2 regions of the Brevibacillus sp. YAE8 genome follow, and region 2 is predicted to be linked to the other one. Evidence: predicted binding sites of a transcription regulator. Region 2 holds the regulator's gene; the other holds the start of a gene.
What was found. Region 2 encodes LexA, which represses DNA repair genes until DNA is damaged. Its sites were predicted from a motif close to CGAACATATGTTCG; they were not measured.

Region 1 (8,586 bases), on a different contig from region 2:
TCGGATATGACCCAAACGATGACACCATTGGAAAAGGTCAAGCAAATTTCCAAAAACCTTACCTGGTACGCAGTCGGGCTTTTGGCGCTTTGCGCCCTGTCCGTCTTGTTTGCCCCGCTCGTTTTGCTCGCTGCCCTGTTTGCGTTGTTCGGGCATGAAGCGTTGTTTTTCTGGAGCCAGTGGAAAGAAAGGAAGCGTTCTCCTTACTACATCCAGTCTTCACGCGGCATCAAGGTCATGGGAGTCATCCCGGGCACGCGGGCAGAGGAGATCGGGATTGCGACAGGAGAAATCATCGTGAAGGTCAACGGCATTCCGGTGCGAGACAAGGAAGACTTGTACCCGGCGTTGCAGGCCAATCCGGCTTTTTGCAAAATGGAAGTGCTCACGCGCGAAGGCGAGATGAAGTTTGTGCAGTGCGCTGTCTACGCGGGCAATCACCATCAATTGGGAATCATCGTGGTGCCGGACGCAACGACTCGCGTATTTGTCGATTTGAAACGATCCAGCGTCGTCGAGCTTATCAAGCAGAAGCTGGAAAAACTGAATGTCGGAGCTTGATGTATCGAACGAGAGAAGGAGAGAAGGTATGCGCCAACGGTTGCGTGCCTTCTTTTTTTTGGATAGACAGGTTCGATAAAAACATTTTTCTGAAAAGCTCGTCTGTTCGTAAAACTTACGCCTGGCTGGCGCGTCTACCTTTACGAGGAAATGAAGGGAGTGAGTCATTTGTCCGATCTGAAAAAAACGGTCTTGTGCGTTTTGACTGGGGCGTTAACGGCGACAAGCATAATGGTTGCGCCATTTGCCGGAGCAAGCGCAGAAAAATCGGCCAGTTCTGTACTCGCAGCGAATGCCGAGAGCGCAGTCCCTGCACCTGTTGCCAAAGGGGTGCAAAAATTGGTTCGGCTGTTGCCGGAACTGTCTTCGCGCAAGGTCGTTTACGGTGGCGATGTGGATGGACCAGGTGTCAGCGGCGTAAAAGTGTCTTTTGTGCGGGCGGCCACCGGAACAGCTCAGGGGGAGGACAGCGCGATTTTTGACCGAGCCACAGGGAATTTGCTCCAGTTGGACCTCGTTCCCGCCAAAATGGCAAAGCCAGCATTTCCGACTGACCAGCAAGCGAAAACGCGAGCGCAGACTTTCCTGACAGGCTTGCTTGCTGGAAATACGTATCAGGCGAGAGAAGTGAAGAAGGAAGAAGGCAAGCTGACGGTCAGAATGGTTCGCAAAGTGAACAATGTGGTGTTCGACGATGCGTATGACAGCTTTGTCAGCTTCGACGCCGCGGGGCGGCTTGTCGGGTTGCGGATGTTTGACGGGCGATTGTATGAAACCGTGAATCTGGCGGTACTCCCTTCGCCGCAGCGCGTCATTTCCGCAGCGCAAGCAGTGGGCAAGTGGAAGGGACAACGCCCGCTGGAGCTGGTGTACTTGCTGCCGGAGCAGGAGCAAAACAATCAGACGGCAGCGCGTCTCGCCTATATTGTCAAGGATGGAGTCATTTCGCAGGAGCATACCGGCAGTGCCTTGGACGCGTTCAGCGGAAAAAGGCTGGCAGCACCAGTCCAGCAGGCACAAATTTTGAACGTGACCGGGACAGGGGAAAAGTGGAGCGCGCAGACCGAGAACGAGGCCCGCAATTTGCTGCGCATCCTGTTCAAACTCGAATCAGCCAATTTGCCGCTTGCCGTATTGGACGAGAAGTACGATGACGGCCAGGAGCGCCGTTTCTTTATTTGGGGCTACTTCCCGGAGGGTGTCGCAGATGCGGACAAGAAATACCACATCGGAAGTTTTCCGGTAGGGATCAGCCAGGCCCAAAAGCACCATATTATGCTCGAAACCGATGCCAAGACAGGGCGGCTGATTCGTTTTGTCTACAAGCAGGCAGATGAGCAGTGGTCCACCGCCAAAACAGACAAGAGCCGGGATCGCAAAGGGGCGGAAGCGCTGTTGCGAAGACTTGTGCCTTCCGGAAGCAACCAGTTGAGGCTTGCCGATGTCGGCACCGACAAATATACGACGCTGGTGGCCGACCCGCTTATCGGCGGCGTTCCCGTCTACCGGATCGGGCAGATGAAAGAAGAAGGGATGTACACGATTACCGCAAATGCGTGGACGGGCAAGGTCGAGGAAGTGATCGTACAGCGCCCGGACAACATGGTCTTCCCCGCTCGCGCCAAGGCGATCAATGAACAGGGAGCGATGGAGCGATTGCTGCAAGCCATGCCGCTTGAACTGACCTACATTCACCAAAAGGATCGGCAAACAGGCGCGATGAGCTGGAAGCTTGGCTATGACCTGTCCTTCCGCCAGACCCGCTCGCACTGTTTTTGCGGGGGCGATGTGAAGATAGATACGACGTTGTATGTCGATGCGCTTACGGGACAGACGGTCGTAAAAGAATAGGGACAAGTAAAAAGAAAAAGCCGCACGCTCCAGAGAGAGCAAGTGCGGCTTTTTCGCATAGAAAGGACTAGGCGCTCGCTTCAAACCCGGTGATTTGATTCAGCGCAATTTTTTTGTCATCGGTCAAGACGAACTCCACGACGCCGTTTTTCATGCTGACGGCTTTAATGACACCGTTCAGGCTGTTGTCCGTGGTCGAGCCGTCTGTATTGGTTTGCTTTTCCGTATAGGTGATGTTGAAGCCGATCATTTGGGCGTACTGCAGCGAATTGCTCATGACGCTGCTGTCCGGCCTGACGCTCATGCCCACGACCTGATCGAGCTTGACCGTCATGCCGTTATCGAGCGTAAACTGCGTGGCGCCGTCTTTCATGGAGAAGCCGGTGACGACCGCGTTGGCGATTTCATCTACTTTGGTGATGTCGTCTGTGGTCGCCGGATTGCCGTCTTTGTCTACTTCCTTGGTCGTCTTGTACGAGATTTCCTTGCCGATCATGTTCATGAACTTCACGCTGCTATCCAGCGCATTTCCGGTCATGCCCTGCGATTCCAGACCTTTGATGTCCGCGAGCGGAATCGGGGTAGACTCTCCGGCGATGCGGAAGTAGATTTTGCCGCTGTCCATGTAAACGGCGTCGAGCACGCCTTCCTTCGTCTCCGTCGAGGTTTCACCCGTCACCTCGTCTTTGGTCGTGAGGGAGTAGGTGGCGGTGCGGCCGATCAGCGACTCGTACTTTTCCAGTGTCAGCATGCTGTTGTTCGATTGCTCCATCAGCGTCGCCATTTTGGTGATTTTTTCCACCATGGTCATCATGCTCGTCTGCTGGATGAACTGGGAGTTGTCCATCGGGGACATCGGGTCCTGATGCTTCAACTGTTCCAGCAGCAGCTTCATGAAGGCGTTGTTGTCAAGCTCTGTGGTGAACTCCTTTTTGCCTTGATAGCTCATATGTGGTTGAATATAAGGATTATTTTTAACGGTGGTTCCGATATCTGACATGTCGATCCTCCCTGAAGGTGGCGAGTCTAACCGTACGTGCTTGTACACTACTACTTATTATCGGTATAATGTGTCGAAGGATGAAGACAAACATTTGTTCGAATTTCGGCTTATCATAGCCGGAATTGTGTTATAATGGAAATAGAAACAGTTATGCAACGAGGAGATGAACGAGGGAATGGACCGTTTTGAATTGGTATCGGAGTATCAACCGTCCGGTGACCAGCCGACCGCGATCGCCGAACTGGTAGCGGGGCTCCAGGCAGGCAAGCGGCACCAGACGTTGCTCGGGGCCACTGGTACGGGAAAAACCTATACGGCCGCCCAGGTGATTGCCCAGGTGAACAAGCCGACACTGGTGATGGCGCACAACAAGACATTGGCTGCCCAGCTATGCGCAGAGTTCAAGGAGTTTTTCCCGAATAACGCGGTGGAATACTTCGTCAGCTACTATGACTACTACCAGCCGGAAGCGTACATTCCCCAATCGGATACGTTTATTGAAAAAGACTCCAGCATCAACGACGAGATTGACAAGCTGCGTCACTCGGCGACCAGTGCCCTGTTTGAGCGGCGCGACGTCATTATTGTGGCGTCGGTATCGTGCATCTACGGCTTGGGTTCGCCGGAAGAATACAAGGAGCTGCTGCTGTCGCTGCGCGTCGGCATGGAAAAAGGACGAGACGAGATTTTGCATCGGCTGGTCGACATCCAGTACACGCGCAACGACATCAACTTTACGCGGGGGACCTTCCGGGTGCGCGGAGACGTCGTGGAGATTTTTCCGGCGTCACAGAGCGAGCAGGCGATTCGCGTGGAGTTTTTCGGAGACGAAATTGAGCGGATCACCTCCATTGACGTGCTGACCGGAGAGATTTTAGGGCAGCGCGACCACGTAGCGATTTTCCCTGCGTCCCACTATGTCACCCGCGAAGAAAAAATGAAGCTGGCCGTCCAAAGCATCGAGGCGGAGCTGGAAGAGCGGCTGGCAGAGCTGCGCGCAGCCGGGAAGCTGCTGGAAGCGCAGCGGCTGGAGCAGCGGACGCGCTACGATATTGAGATGATGCTGGAGATGGGCTTTTGCTCCGGGATCGAAAACTACTCGCGCCATCTGACGGGGCTTCCGGCAGGGCACGCTCCGTACACGCTGATGGATTACTTTCCAGAGGACTACCTGCTGTTGATTGACGAGTCGCACATGACCTTGCCGCAGGTGCGGGGGATGTACAACGGCGACCAGGCGCGCAAGAACGTACTGGTCGAGCATGGATTCCGCCTGCCGTCTGCGAAGGATAACCGCCCGCTGCGATTCGAGGAGTTTGAGCAAAAAATCAACCAGGCGATATACATCTCGGCAACGCCCGGCCCGTATGAGCTGGAGCACTGCCCGGAACTGGTGCAGCAGGTCATTCGCCCGACAGGACTGGTCGATCCGACGATCTCGGTGCGCCCGATCAAAGGGCAAATTGACGATCTCATCGGGGAAATCCAGGCTACGATTGCCAAAAACGAACGCGTCCTCGTCACGACATTGACGAAAAAAATGTCGGAGGACCTGACCGATTACTTGAAAGAGATCGGGATCAAGGTCCGCTACTTGCACTCCGACATCAAGACGATCGAGCGGATGCAGATTTTGCGTTCCTTGCGATTGGGCGAATTTGACGTGCTGATCGGGATCAACCTGTTGCGGGAAGGTCTGGACTTGCCCGAGGTTTCGCTTGTCGCTATTTTGGACGCCGACAAGGAAGGCTTCCTGCGCAATGAGCGCTCCCTGATCCAGACGATCGGGCGGGCAGCCCGGAACGCCGAAGGGCGCGTGATTATGTACGCGGACAAGATGACGGACTCGATGAACTCGGCGATTCGCGAGACGGAGCGCCGCCGCGCCATCCAGCTCGCCTACAACGAGAAGCACGGCATCACCCCGCAGACGGTGAAAAAAGCTGTGCGCGAAGTGATTGAGGCGACAAAGGTGGCCGAGGAAAAAGCGGACTATTTGCCACACGCCGATTTCAAGAAGATGCCGAAGAAAGATCGACTGGCTGTCATCGAACGCATGGAAGAAGAAATGAAGGAAGCGGCGCGCAACCTCATGTTCGAGCGTGCGGCCGAACTGCGTGATTTGATTCTGGAGCTGAAGGCGGAACTCTAAGGAGAGGTTTTTTCATGCCATTGGAACATATTGTCGTCAAGGGCGCGCGTGCCCACAATCTGAAAAACATTGATGTAGTGATTCCGAGGGACAAATTCGTCGTATTGACGGGTTTGTCCGGCTCGGGAAAGTCTTCCCTTGCTTTTGACACGATTTACGCAGAGGGACAGCGGCGCTACGTGGAGTCTCTCTCTGCCTATGCCCGCCAGTTCCTCGGGCAGATGGACAAGCCGGATGTGGATTCGATTGAAGGGCTGTCGCCCGCTATTTCCATCGACCAGAAGACGACGAGCCGCAACCCGCGCTCCACAGTCGGCACGGTGACGGAAATCTACGACTATTTGCGTCTTTTGTATGCGCGTGTGGGCAGAGCGATCTGTCCAGAGCACGGCATCGAAATTCAGTCCCAGACGATCGAGCAGATGGTAGATCGCCTGATGGAGTACCCGGAGCGCACGAGAATGCAAATCCTCGCGCCCATGGTACAGGGACGCAAGGGAGAGCACGTCAAGCTGCTGGAGGACATTCGCAAGCAGGGCTTCGTGCGCGTGCGTGTGAACGGCGAAATTACCGATTTGTCCGAGGACATCAAGCTGGAAAAAAACAAAAAGCACAACATCGAAGTCGTGGTGGACCGCGTCGTCGTGAAGCCGGATGTGCAGTCGCGCCTCGCGGACTCTTTGGAGACGGCTTTGCGCCTCGCGGACGGCAAGGTGATCGTCGACGTGATGGAGCAGGAGGAGCTGTTGTTCAGCGAGAAGCACGCCTGCCCGATTTGCGGATTTTCCATCGGCGAGCTGGAGCCGCGAATTTTCTCTTTCAACAGTCCGTTTGGCGCGTGCCCGGAGTGCGACGGTTTGGGCGTAAAGCTGGAGGTAGACCCGGACATGGTCGTTCCGGATGCGACCAAGACGTTGCATGACGGCGCGATTGGCGCCTGGGAGCCGAAGTCGTCGACTTACTATCAGCAGTTGCTGGAATCGGCTTGCCGCCACTTTAACATTCGCATGGACATTCCATACGAGGAGCTGCCCTCGGAGCAAGTGCAGATTTTGATGTACGGCAGCGAAGGGGAGAAAATCCAGTTCCGCTATGAAAATGAGTTCGGGCAAGTCAGGGAAGCGGTTGTGCCGTTTGAAGGCGTCATTCCGAATCTGCAACGCCGTCATCTGGAAACCAGCTCGGACTACATTCGCGAGCAAATCGAAGGCTTCATGAGCCAAAAACCTTGCCCTGTCTGCAAAGGGCACCGTTTGCGTCAGGAGAGCCTCGCTGTGAAGGTTGGAGAGCGCAGCATTTCCGAGCTGACGACGCTGTCGATTCTCGATGCACACCAGTTCATTAATGAACTGGAGTTGACCGAGCGGGAAGCGAAGATTGCCAACCTGATCGTGAAGGAAATCAAGGCACGGCTCAACTTTTTGATCGACGTCGGGCTGGATTACTTGACTCTGAGCCGGGCGGCCGGGACATTGTCCGGGGGCGAGGCGCAGCGGATCAGGCTGGCTACCCAGATCGGCTCCAGCCTGATGGGCGTCCTCTACATCCTCGACGAGCCGAGCATCGGTCTGCACCAGCGGGATAACGCCCGCCTGATTAAGACCCTGGAGCATATGACCAAGCTGGGGAACACGCTGATCGTCGTCGAGCATGACGAAGATACGATGATGGCTTGCGACTACATTATCGACATCGGGCCTGGTGCGGGTATTCACGGTGGCCAGGTAGTGTCTGCGGGCACGCCGGAAGAAGTGATGAAGGATGAAAACTCGCTCACAGGCGCCTATTTGAGCGGTCGCAAGTTCATTCCGGTCCCGCTGGAGCGCAGAAAGCCTACAGACAAATGGATCAAAATCGAGGGCGCGAAGGAAAACAACCTGAAAAACGTCACAGCGAAAATTCCGCTGGGATTGTTCGTCGCTGTGACAGGTGTATCAGGCTCCGGGAAAAGTACGCTCATCAACGAGATTTTGCAAAAGGCGCTGTCGCGCGATCTGAACGGCGCCAAAGTAAAGCCGGGCGAACACCGCCGCATCGTGGGACTGGAGCATCTGGACAAAGTCATTGATATCGACCAATCCCCAATTGGCCGGACGCCGCGCTCCAATCCGGCGACGTACACAGGCGTCTTTGACGACATTCGCGATCTGTTTGCCTCGACGAACGAAGCGAAGGTGCGCGGTTACAAAAAAGGTCGCTTCAGCTTCAACGTCAAAGGCGGGCGCTGTGAGGCGTGCAGCGGCGACGGGATTATCAAAATCGAGATGCACTTTTTGCCGGACGTGTACGTGCCTTGCGAGGTGTGCCACGGCAAGCGCTACAACCGGGAGACGCTCGATGTAAAATACAAGGGCAAGAGCATCGCTGACGTGCTGGAAATGACGATTGAGGATGCGGTGGAGTTTTTCCGCAATCTGCCGAAGATCGAGCGCAAGCTGCAAACGATTGTGGACGTCGGCCTTGGCTACATGAAGCTGGGACAGCCTGCAACGACTCTCTCCGGCGGGGAAGCGCAGCGCGTCAAGCTGGCCTCCGAGCTGTATCGCCGCAGCACAGGGCGCACGCTGTACATTTTGGATGAGCCGACAACAGGCTTGCATACGGATGACATCGACCGTCTGCTCAAGGTGTTGCAGCGCCTGGTGGAAAACGGCGACACAGTACTCGTCATCGAGCACAATCTGGATGTCATCAAAACGGTCGATTACATCGTCGATTTGGGGCCAGAAGGCGGTACCCGCGGCGGACAGATTGTCGGCACAGGTACGCCGGAAGAAGTGGCGCAATTGGAAGGCTCGTACACGGGAACGTACTTGAAGCCGATTTTGGAAAGAGATAGAGCGAGAACCATGGCCAAGCTGGAACAGTTGGTATCGAAGTAAACAAAGATGGCCTCCCTGGCAAAAGCAGGGGGGCGTCTTTTTCTGTACAAAACAAGCCGGGCACGAAAAAGGGAACCGCTAAAAGCGTGGCGAGGCTGCGCCATGCCATGCTCATGCTGGCAAGAGACGGGGGAGAA
Region 2 (8,586 bases):
GTCGATGTCCAGAGGGATCGTACCTGCGAGCACGGGATCGAACGCTTGCAGCCGCTGCATGACCGCGGATTGGGCGATGGCCTGGCCCGCAGCTTTTTGTTTCGGTGTCCCGTTGTGCAAATAAGATAGGTCGCGCCAGTTTCGCGTCATAGTAACCCTCCGCTTTCGTTAAAATAGGCAGGTACTCCTCGCAGACGGCCTCACGGATTCGCAAAAGAAGAGTGCAACTTCAATCCGCTTTTTCTCGTATTACCTATGTGAGAGGAGTGCATAGAGAATGGATATTGTTCTTTGGATTATCGTGTTGGTGCTTTTCGCGCTAAGTATCGCCGGTATATTTTTGCCAGTACTACCCGATACGATTTTACTGTGGGCAGGCTTTTTGCTCTACCACTTTTTCATAGCCGATCCGGGAGCGGGGTTGCCAGCGTCTTTCTGGTGGGGGATGGTGGTGCTCAGTATCTTGCTGTACGGTGCGGATTTGTTGACCAACATGTTTTTCGTGAAAAAGTACGGCGGCTCCAAATGGTCTTCGGTGGCTGCGGCCGTAGGGATTGTTCTCGGAATCTTCGTGTTCCCGCCGTTCGGGATGCTGATTATGCCGTTCGTGCTCGTGGTGCTGGTGGAGTTGCTCGTGCAAAAGCAGCCGATAGAGAAAGCGGTAAAGGCAGGCTTTGGCTCGCTGATCGGCTTTTTGGGAAGCGCAGTTGTCAAAGTCGTGTTGCAGGTGAGCATGATCGTCTGGTTTTTCCTTGCCAGATAAATATAATGATAGAGACGAAAAAGGACAGCGGAGGCTGTCCTTTTTTCATGCGCTGGAACGATTAGTGGATGAGGCGATAGACGCCAATGACTTTTCCGAGAATGGTGACGTTGTCCAAAATGATCGGTTCCATCGTCGCGTTTTCCGGCTGGAGGCGGAAGTGGTTCTTCTCTTTGAAAAAGCGCTTGACGGTCGCTTCGTCTTCTTCTGTCATGGCGACGACGATATCGCCGTTGTTGGCGACGTGCTGCTGACGCACGATTACGTAGTCGCCGTCCAGGATACCGGCGTCGATCATGCTGTTCCCGGAAATCCGCAGCATGTACACCTTGTCTGAAGTCACGATATTTTCTGGAAGCGGGAAGTACTCTTCGACGTCCTCAATCGCGGTAATCGGCTGCCCGGCGGTTACTTTCCCGATGACGGGAACGCGAACGACAGAGTCCTCGAAGTTGTCCTGGAAGCGGTCTTCCTCAGACAGCAGTTCGATGGCGCGAGGCTTGGTAGGGTCGCGGCGGATCAGCCCTTTCTTTTCCAAGCGCGCCAGATGACCGTGCACAGTAGAGCTGGAGGCAAGTCCGACAGCTTCGCCGATTTCGCGGACGGATGGAGGATAGCCTTTGTCCCGGACTTCCTTGCGAATAAATTCGATTATGGCTTGTTGTCTGCTGGATAATTTTGACATAGAGAGACACCCCTGATTTCTCGAACATGTTTTCCTATATTATACCATGGGAGCTTGCGTTCGACAAACATAAGTTCGATTTTGATGCGAACAGGAATTTTTGACAGGGTAAATGCATTTGATTCGACAGCAGCGGCCAAATCTCGAAAAAAGCGCGGGCGGGCGGCCGGAGCCGTAAGTTGCAGCAGTTCCATTGTAATAGAGCCGGGCTAACTCCAAGTCGGCAAACAGTTCCATCGTCGCGGAGCCGGGCTTACGTCGAGCCACAAGCCGCTCCACTGTCGCAGAGTCGAGCTCACGTCAAACCGCCAGCCGCTCCAGTACCGAAGAGCCGAGCTTACGCCAAGCCACAAACCGCACCAACGCGGCACACTTGGACTTCTGTTCAGGTAGCAAGCAACCAGCTAGAAACGAGCTAAATCCACCCCAATAGAGTCGCCCGGCAGCGTCATCCGAAGCAAAAACGGCTGCGCACAGCAGCTCCGCGCGAATTTGCGAGACGGCGGTTTTTGTATTGACATGAACATATGTTCTCATTTATGATAGGGATACGAACTTATAGAACGTATGTTTGTAGGGGGTCATATTATGAATGCCATGTCTATCCATAACCGTTTCGAGAAAAAGCAGCCTCGCCGCGTCCGTTTGGGCATCACGAGAGGACAAGCTATTTTGTTTTTGCTGACGTTCTCTCTCTTTTTTTACTTGCTTACCGAACTGGTGTTTGCCTCTTCTGCGCATAAAGAGCCGCTAAAAGGAAAAGAAGTGACCGTTCGCTCCGGCGACAGTCTTTGGACGATTGCTGTGCGCCATCATCATTCGGAAAAGGTGGATGTGCGCGATCTGATTTTCGATATCAAAATGGCGAACAACCTCGACAGCAATCTCATTTATCCGGGGCAGACCTTGTTCATCCCGGAAACGGACTGATTCGAGCACTTGCCCGCCATCCGCTCTCTTGCCAGTTCCGACTGATATGATATAATAAAGCGGCATTACTACAGAGTGGGAGGAACCGGAACGTGGTATCTGACGCGGAAATTAAACGAATCAACGAACTGGTCAAGAAATCTCGCGAGGTTGGCTTGACTGACGAGGAAAAGCAGGAGCAAAAAGCTCTGCGCCAAAAGTACATCGATGCGGTCAAGATGTCGCTTCGAGCGAATCTGGATTCCATCCGCTATGTGGAAGATCTTGAGGAAAATCGTCCAAAACAGTAAACTTACTTGTATTGATACGGCAGACATCCTTGCTTGACGCTCGGGTGTCTTTTTGTTCCTGACGACTTCTGCCAGTTTTGCAATTGAGGAGGGGGACCAATGGCATGGGTGGCTGTAGCGGTTGGGGGAGCAGTCGGCTCGTTGCTTCGTTATGTGCTGGCGCTGGTTGCCAATCAGCCGGGCTGGCCTGTAGGCACGTGGCTGGCGAACATCATTGGCTCGTTTGCCATCGGCGTTTTGTTTGTGATCGGCAAGGAGCGGGGAGGCTTCTCGCCTGAGCTGTATCTTTTGTTTACGACAGGTATTATGGGCGGATTCACGACGTTTTCCACATTTTCGCTGGAAGTGGTTTCGTTCTGGGGAGAGGGACAATGGCTGCGCGGGCTCGTTTACGCCCTGCTCAGTATCGTGGTCGGCCTGCTCTCTTGTGCCGCGGGAATCTGGCTTGCCAGACAAATGCAATAACGACCATCACATTGATAAAAGACGAGAGGGGGGATGGGTGTGAGTACCCAACACCGCGATTACGAGGCAGAACAAAACAAGCTGGATGAGACGATTGCATTGATCGATGGGGAGATCGCTCGGCTGCGCGAAGAGATTCGGGAAGCGACCGACGATTACGTCAAGCAGGTCGTGAACGCAAGCAAGGCAAAAGACCTGCGTTATTTGGAGGATCACGGACGCGACAAGCCGTACTTTGGCCGAGTCGATTTTCTCAAGGACGAGGTTTACGAGCTTGACCAGGTGTACATCGGAAAAAGAGGGATCGTCCGCAGCGATACGTTTGATTCGATCGTCGTGGATTGGCGAGCGCCCATTGCCAGTCTCTATTATTCCGGAGAGAGCAAGGATGCGTTTTACCGGATGGGGCGCGAGATCGTGCGCGGCGAGGTGAGATTGAAGCGCAACTTCGCGATTGAGGACGGAAAAATCGTCGGGATTTACGATGGCGCTGTAAAAGAGACGATCAACCGCGAGATGGGGCACCCGGACGAGTTTTTGCAGGAAGGCTTCATCGACGAATTTTTGAACGCCAATCTGAACTTGACGAATGACAGCCGCTTAAAAGATATCGTCGCGACGATCCAGTCGGAGCAAAATGACATCATTCGCGCGGAAAAAGATCGGCCGATCGTCGTGCAAGGGGTTGCGGGCAGCGGAAAGACGACGATTGCGCTGCATCGGCTGTCGTACCTGATTTACAACTACCAGGATACGATGATGTCGAAAAAATTTATGGTGTTCGCCCCGAACCGGATGTTTCTGACGTACATATCAGAGGTGCTACCCGAGCTTGGCGTCGACGATGTTCAGCAATCGACGTTTGTAGACTGGGCGGCGCGGCTCGTGAAGCCGCTCATGCCCAAAGGCTGGCGGATCGTGAGCCCGGACAAACCGCTGCAGTTGTTTTTTGAAGAAGGGCAGGACGAGCGGGAGCAGGAAATCACCCGCCATCGGCTGCGTTTCAAAGGCTCGCTGGCGTGCCGGGAAGCCATGGAAGAGTACATACGCTACGTGATCGAGACGAGAATCCCGTTCAAAAAACTGAGTTTTCTTTACAACAAGACGAAGCAAGTGTTCTCCATCCCGGGCGAGACGATCCGGCAGTTTTTTCTGGAGCAGTTCGGGTCCTTGCCGTACCATCGGCGCGTCGATGCGCTGCGCAAGCATTTGAAGCAGGAGATGAACAAGCAACTATTTTCGCATTTGCGCGAGCGAAAAGTCGACCTCGACAAGCAAGGGCTGGCCAAGTTTGAAAAAATGCTGGAGCAAATTTTGGATACGTACCTCGTCTCCTTCCCGCGGCTGGACATTTTCGAGTCGTACCGCGAGCTGATCGCAGAGGAGGAGCTGTTGCGCAAGCTTGTCCCTGCGGACATTTCCGACGAAGTGGTCCGCGATGTGAGCCGGTCTTCTGCGGCGCTGTTTGCCCAGGAGCGGCTGGAAGCGGAGGATATCGCGCCGCTGTTGTATTTGCAGCATATCATCGAAGGGATGAACAAGGCCGGGCATTTCGACCATACCGTCGTGGATGAAGCGCAAGACTTGAGCGCGTTGGAGATTGCCGTGATTGCGCTCGCGACGAAGCGCCACTCGCTGACGATTGTCGGCGACATCGCCCAAGGCATTCACAGCTACCGCGGCATTCACGCGTGGGAGGAGCTGACCCAGGGTATTTTCGAACAGCTTCGTCCCGCCTACTACACGCTGGCGCAAAGCTATCGCTCGACAGTTGAGATCATGCTGTGCGCCAACGAAGTGCTGCGGCAGATTGAGCTGCCGGAAGCCGTCTTGGCGAAGCCCGTCTTGCGCCATGGCGAAAAGCCGGTCATGGTCGAGGCCGATTCGCGCGCCAAGCTGTGGACGGAAGTCAGCTCCCGGGTGGCCGCTCTGCAAAAGGAAGGGTTGCAAACGATCGCGATCGTCACCAAGACGATTCAGGCGAGCAAAAAGGCGCACAAGGCGCTTGCAAAGAGCATTGCCGATTTGACGCTGCTCGGCAGCAAAGACAACCAGTTTCCGGGCGGCGTAACCGTGATGCCTGCCTATTTGACAAAAGGCTTGCAGTTTGACGCGGTCATCGTGGTCGATGTGGATGCGTATCAAAGCAACGAATGGGACGCGAAGCTGCTCTACGTGGCGATGACCAGGCCGGTGCATCGCCTCGTGCTGACGAAGATGGCAGGGGAGCAGGCGCCACTGCTGGCTGAGCTTTCGCCCGAGCTGTACACGCAGGCTTGAACGTGGCAAATAGTAAAAACCCCTCTGGCTGAATAAGCAGCAGAGGGGTTTTTGCGTGTGTGGCTCAAAGCGATTAATGGTCGCCTGTGTTTCCTTTGGACGGGTTGGTGATGACGAAGCCTTCTTGCGGCAGATACAGGTAGTCGACGATGATGCCGTCCAGAAGCGGCTCGTCTTTTTTCACGACAACGTCGATTTCCTTGTCAGTGGAGACTACTTCATCCTCTTCGGTCGGTTTGTCCAGCGCCAGGCCGTAGTGTGCATGATCGCCGTGCGCGTGAGTGATATAGACACGCAGCTTCAGGTCTTTGTCTTCTTCCTGCTCCATGATCGTGGTCAGTTGCTTCGCTGCATTGCGAGTGATCTTTACCTTCATCGGTCAAGTCTCCTAACTGTATGTATGTAAGTTTCTTCTCCATCTTAGCAAAGAGGGAATTGCAGATGCAATGTGGAAAGTGTTCTGGAACATAGAGTTGCTAGACGAACATGCGGAAGGGGACGCTTTTATGAAAATGGATTTGCGCAGCGATACCGTCACGAAACCGACTGAAACGATGCTTCGCGCGATGGCGGAAGCCGAAGTGGGCGATGACGTTTATCGCGAAGACCCGACGGTAAACCGACTGGAGCAGCTTGCAGCGGAACGGCTCGGGAAGGAGGCGGCCTTGTTTGTCACCAGCGGCACGCAAGGCAACCAGGTCGCTGTGCTGACCCACTGTGTCAATGGTGACGAGGTGATCGCGGAAGCGGAATCGCATATTTTTTATTACGAAGGGGGAGCGATGTCGGCTCTGGCTGGCGTGCAAACCCGGACACTCGCGGGAGAGCGCGGTGCCTTGCGCCCGGAAGACGTGGAAAAAGCGATCCGCGGCAACAACATTCATTTTCCGCGAACGAAATTGATTTGCCTGGAAAATACGCATAATCGGGCTGGAGGCGCGGTGGTCACGGTCGAGCAGATGAAGGGCGTCTATGACGTGGCGCAAAAGCACGGGATTCCGGTTCATCTAGACGGGGCGAGGCTGTTCAATGCGGCGGTCGCCCAAGGAGTCGACGTTTGCGAACTGAGCCAATACACGGATACCGTTCAAGTTTGCCTGTCCAAAGGGCTGAGTGCGCCCGTAGGCTCCATTTTGGCTGGGGACCGCGCTTTTATCGAAGAAGCGAGATGGTGGCGAAAAAAGCTCGGCGGAGGCTTGCGCCAAGCGGGCTATTTGGCTGCGCCGGGAATCATCGCCTTGACCGAGATGGTCGAGCGGCTGCGTGAAGATCACGAGCGGGCACAGCAGTTGGCCGCAGGCTTTCGCAAGCTGTCCCTGACTGTCGAGCCTGTCGAGACGAATATCGTGCTGGTCAGGACCGATTCGATCCAGGAGACAGCGGTTGACTTTTTGCAGCGGCTCGCAGACAGAGGGGTGTTGGCGGTCGACTTCGACGAATACGTGATCCGCTTTACGACGCACCGTCATATCGACGAGCAAAGCGTCGCCAAAGTGCTGGAAGTCGTAGAGGAGCTGCTGGGAGCAGCGAAGTGTTCCGGGTAACGATACAGGCTGTTTGAGCGAGAGCGAAAAGCCAGTCCAGCACCAGACAAGGGGCGGACTGGCTTGTTGCTTGGGAAGCGCCGAAGAAATAGAATGAATTTTTTGACAATATGCACAAAAATCTTTCGCCGCTAGCACATGATTTTCTACCAACTCGTCCGATTCCTTTTTTGCGGTGATGCGATAGCATGGTGGAGAGTAAAAGACTGTCAATCAGTCATCTTCGCGAACTCGACACAGACGAGGAGGACGCGAGAGTTGAAGAAACGAACAGGCGCGCTATTGATTGGGTTTCTGATTTTTCAATTCGTTGCAGGCTGTAGTTCGTCCCAGCCGTCGGCAACTGACAACCAGGGCACAGAAACAACGAAATCCGAGCAAGCCAAAACGCAAGAGATGGTCTTGAACTGGAATGCGGAAGGGGGAGAACGCCGACGGCAGACCCGGGCCTGGCATCAGACGGGACTTCCTTTGACGTGATTACGGCCTGTTTTGAAGGGCTGACGCGCTACGGGCCTGACGGAAAGATTGCGGGAGCGCTGGCCGAGAACTACTCCGTTTCCCCCGATATGCTGACGTACACGTTTCAATTGAAAAAAGGCGCCCTCTGGTCCAACGGTGATCCCGTCACCGCGCACGATTTTGAATTTGCCTGGAAGTGCAAGCTCGACCCGCAAACAGGCTCGGAGTACGCCTACATGCTTTATTTCATCAAAGGAGCGGAAGAATTTAACACGGGAAAAGGAAGCAAGGATGCCGTCGCGGTCAAAGCGCTCGATGACCACACGCTGGAAGTGCAGCTCAATTCGCCCGCGCCGTTTTTTTACGAGCTGACCGCTTTCCCGACGCTGTTCCCGCTGCACCAAAAAACGGTCGAGTCCAATCCGGGCTGGGCGGCTTCTCCCGAGAACTACATCGGAAACGGCCCGTTCAAGATGGATGTTTGGGAGCATAAAAACAAGCTGGTGCTGGTCAAAAACGACAAGTACCATGACAAAGACGCGGTGAAGCTGGACAAGATCGTCTGGAGCATGATTACCGACACCAACACGTTGCAAGCGCTGTTTGATTCCGGCGATCTCGATTGGGGCGGCCACCCTGCCTATACGCTGCCTGTCGATTTGCTGCAAAGCTTGCAGGATGAGGGCAAAATTGTGCTCGACCCGTATCCGAATACCGTAGCGGTTACGTTTAATACGACCCAGCCGCCGTTTACGAACAAAAAAATTCGCCAGGCGTTTTCCTACGCGATTGAGCGCCAGCCGTTGGTCGACGGAATTGTCCTGCCGGGTGTTCCCGCTGCCTACGCCTGGGTGCCGCCCTCGATGAAGCTCAGCAGCAACGATTACTTCAAGGAAGATGCCGCCAAGGCGACGGACTGCTCGCAGAAGGCTTGAAAGAGCGAAAAATAAATCCAGAAAGCCCCCGTCTGTCCAAGAGCGGCTCTTGCGGCATGGCGGGGGTTTTTCTCCGTCGTTCGCGTGTATTTCCCTTCTTCCAAAGAAATACTATAGCCATTGACTGTTGAGGGAAAAGAGGGATGAACATGATATCGGCCAAAGAGCGTGAGCGGCTGCAAAACCAGATGAAGCGCGACGAGAGCAAGATCGTCAACATCGTTCTCCAAAA

Region 1: the regulator LexA is predicted to act here: its motif matches at 3,500-3,513, upstream of uvrB (excinuclease ABC subunit UvrB).

What each region holds. Positions count from the first base shown of each region.
Region 1 covers NZ_BAAIYG010000018.1:70,632-79,217, forward strand. Annotated here, with positions in the region: gene AC27IT_RS19025 (PDZ domain-containing protein) at 1-561, shown strand, start outside; gene AC27IT_RS19030 (hypothetical protein) at 712-2,412, shown strand; gene AC27IT_RS19035 (flagellar hook assembly protein FlgD) at 2,480-3,412, opposite strand; gene uvrB (excinuclease ABC subunit UvrB) at 3,591-5,567, shown strand; gene uvrA (excinuclease ABC subunit UvrA) at 5,582-8,449, shown strand.
Region 2 covers NZ_BAAIYG010000001.1:504,351-512,936, reverse strand. Annotated here, with positions in the region: gene AC27IT_RS01910 (DUF4269 domain-containing protein) at 1-150, opposite strand, end outside; gene AC27IT_RS01905 (DUF456 domain-containing protein) at 278-763, shown strand; gene lexA (transcriptional repressor LexA) at 825-1,448, opposite strand; gene yneA (cell division suppressor protein YneA) at 2,037-2,378, shown strand; gene AC27IT_RS01890 (DUF896 domain-containing protein) at 2,471-2,668, shown strand; gene crcB (fluoride efflux transporter CrcB) at 2,768-3,133, shown strand; gene AC27IT_RS01880 (HelD family protein) at 3,173-5,413, shown strand; gene AC27IT_RS01875 (HesB/IscA family protein) at 5,487-5,789, opposite strand; gene ltaE (low-specificity L-threonine aldolase) at 5,920-6,957, shown strand; gene AC27IT_RS01865 (hypothetical protein) at 7,216-7,437, shown strand; gene AC27IT_RS01860 (peptide ABC transporter substrate-binding protein) at 7,434-8,354, shown strand; gene AC27IT_RS01855 (hypothetical protein) at 8,498-8,586, shown strand, end outside.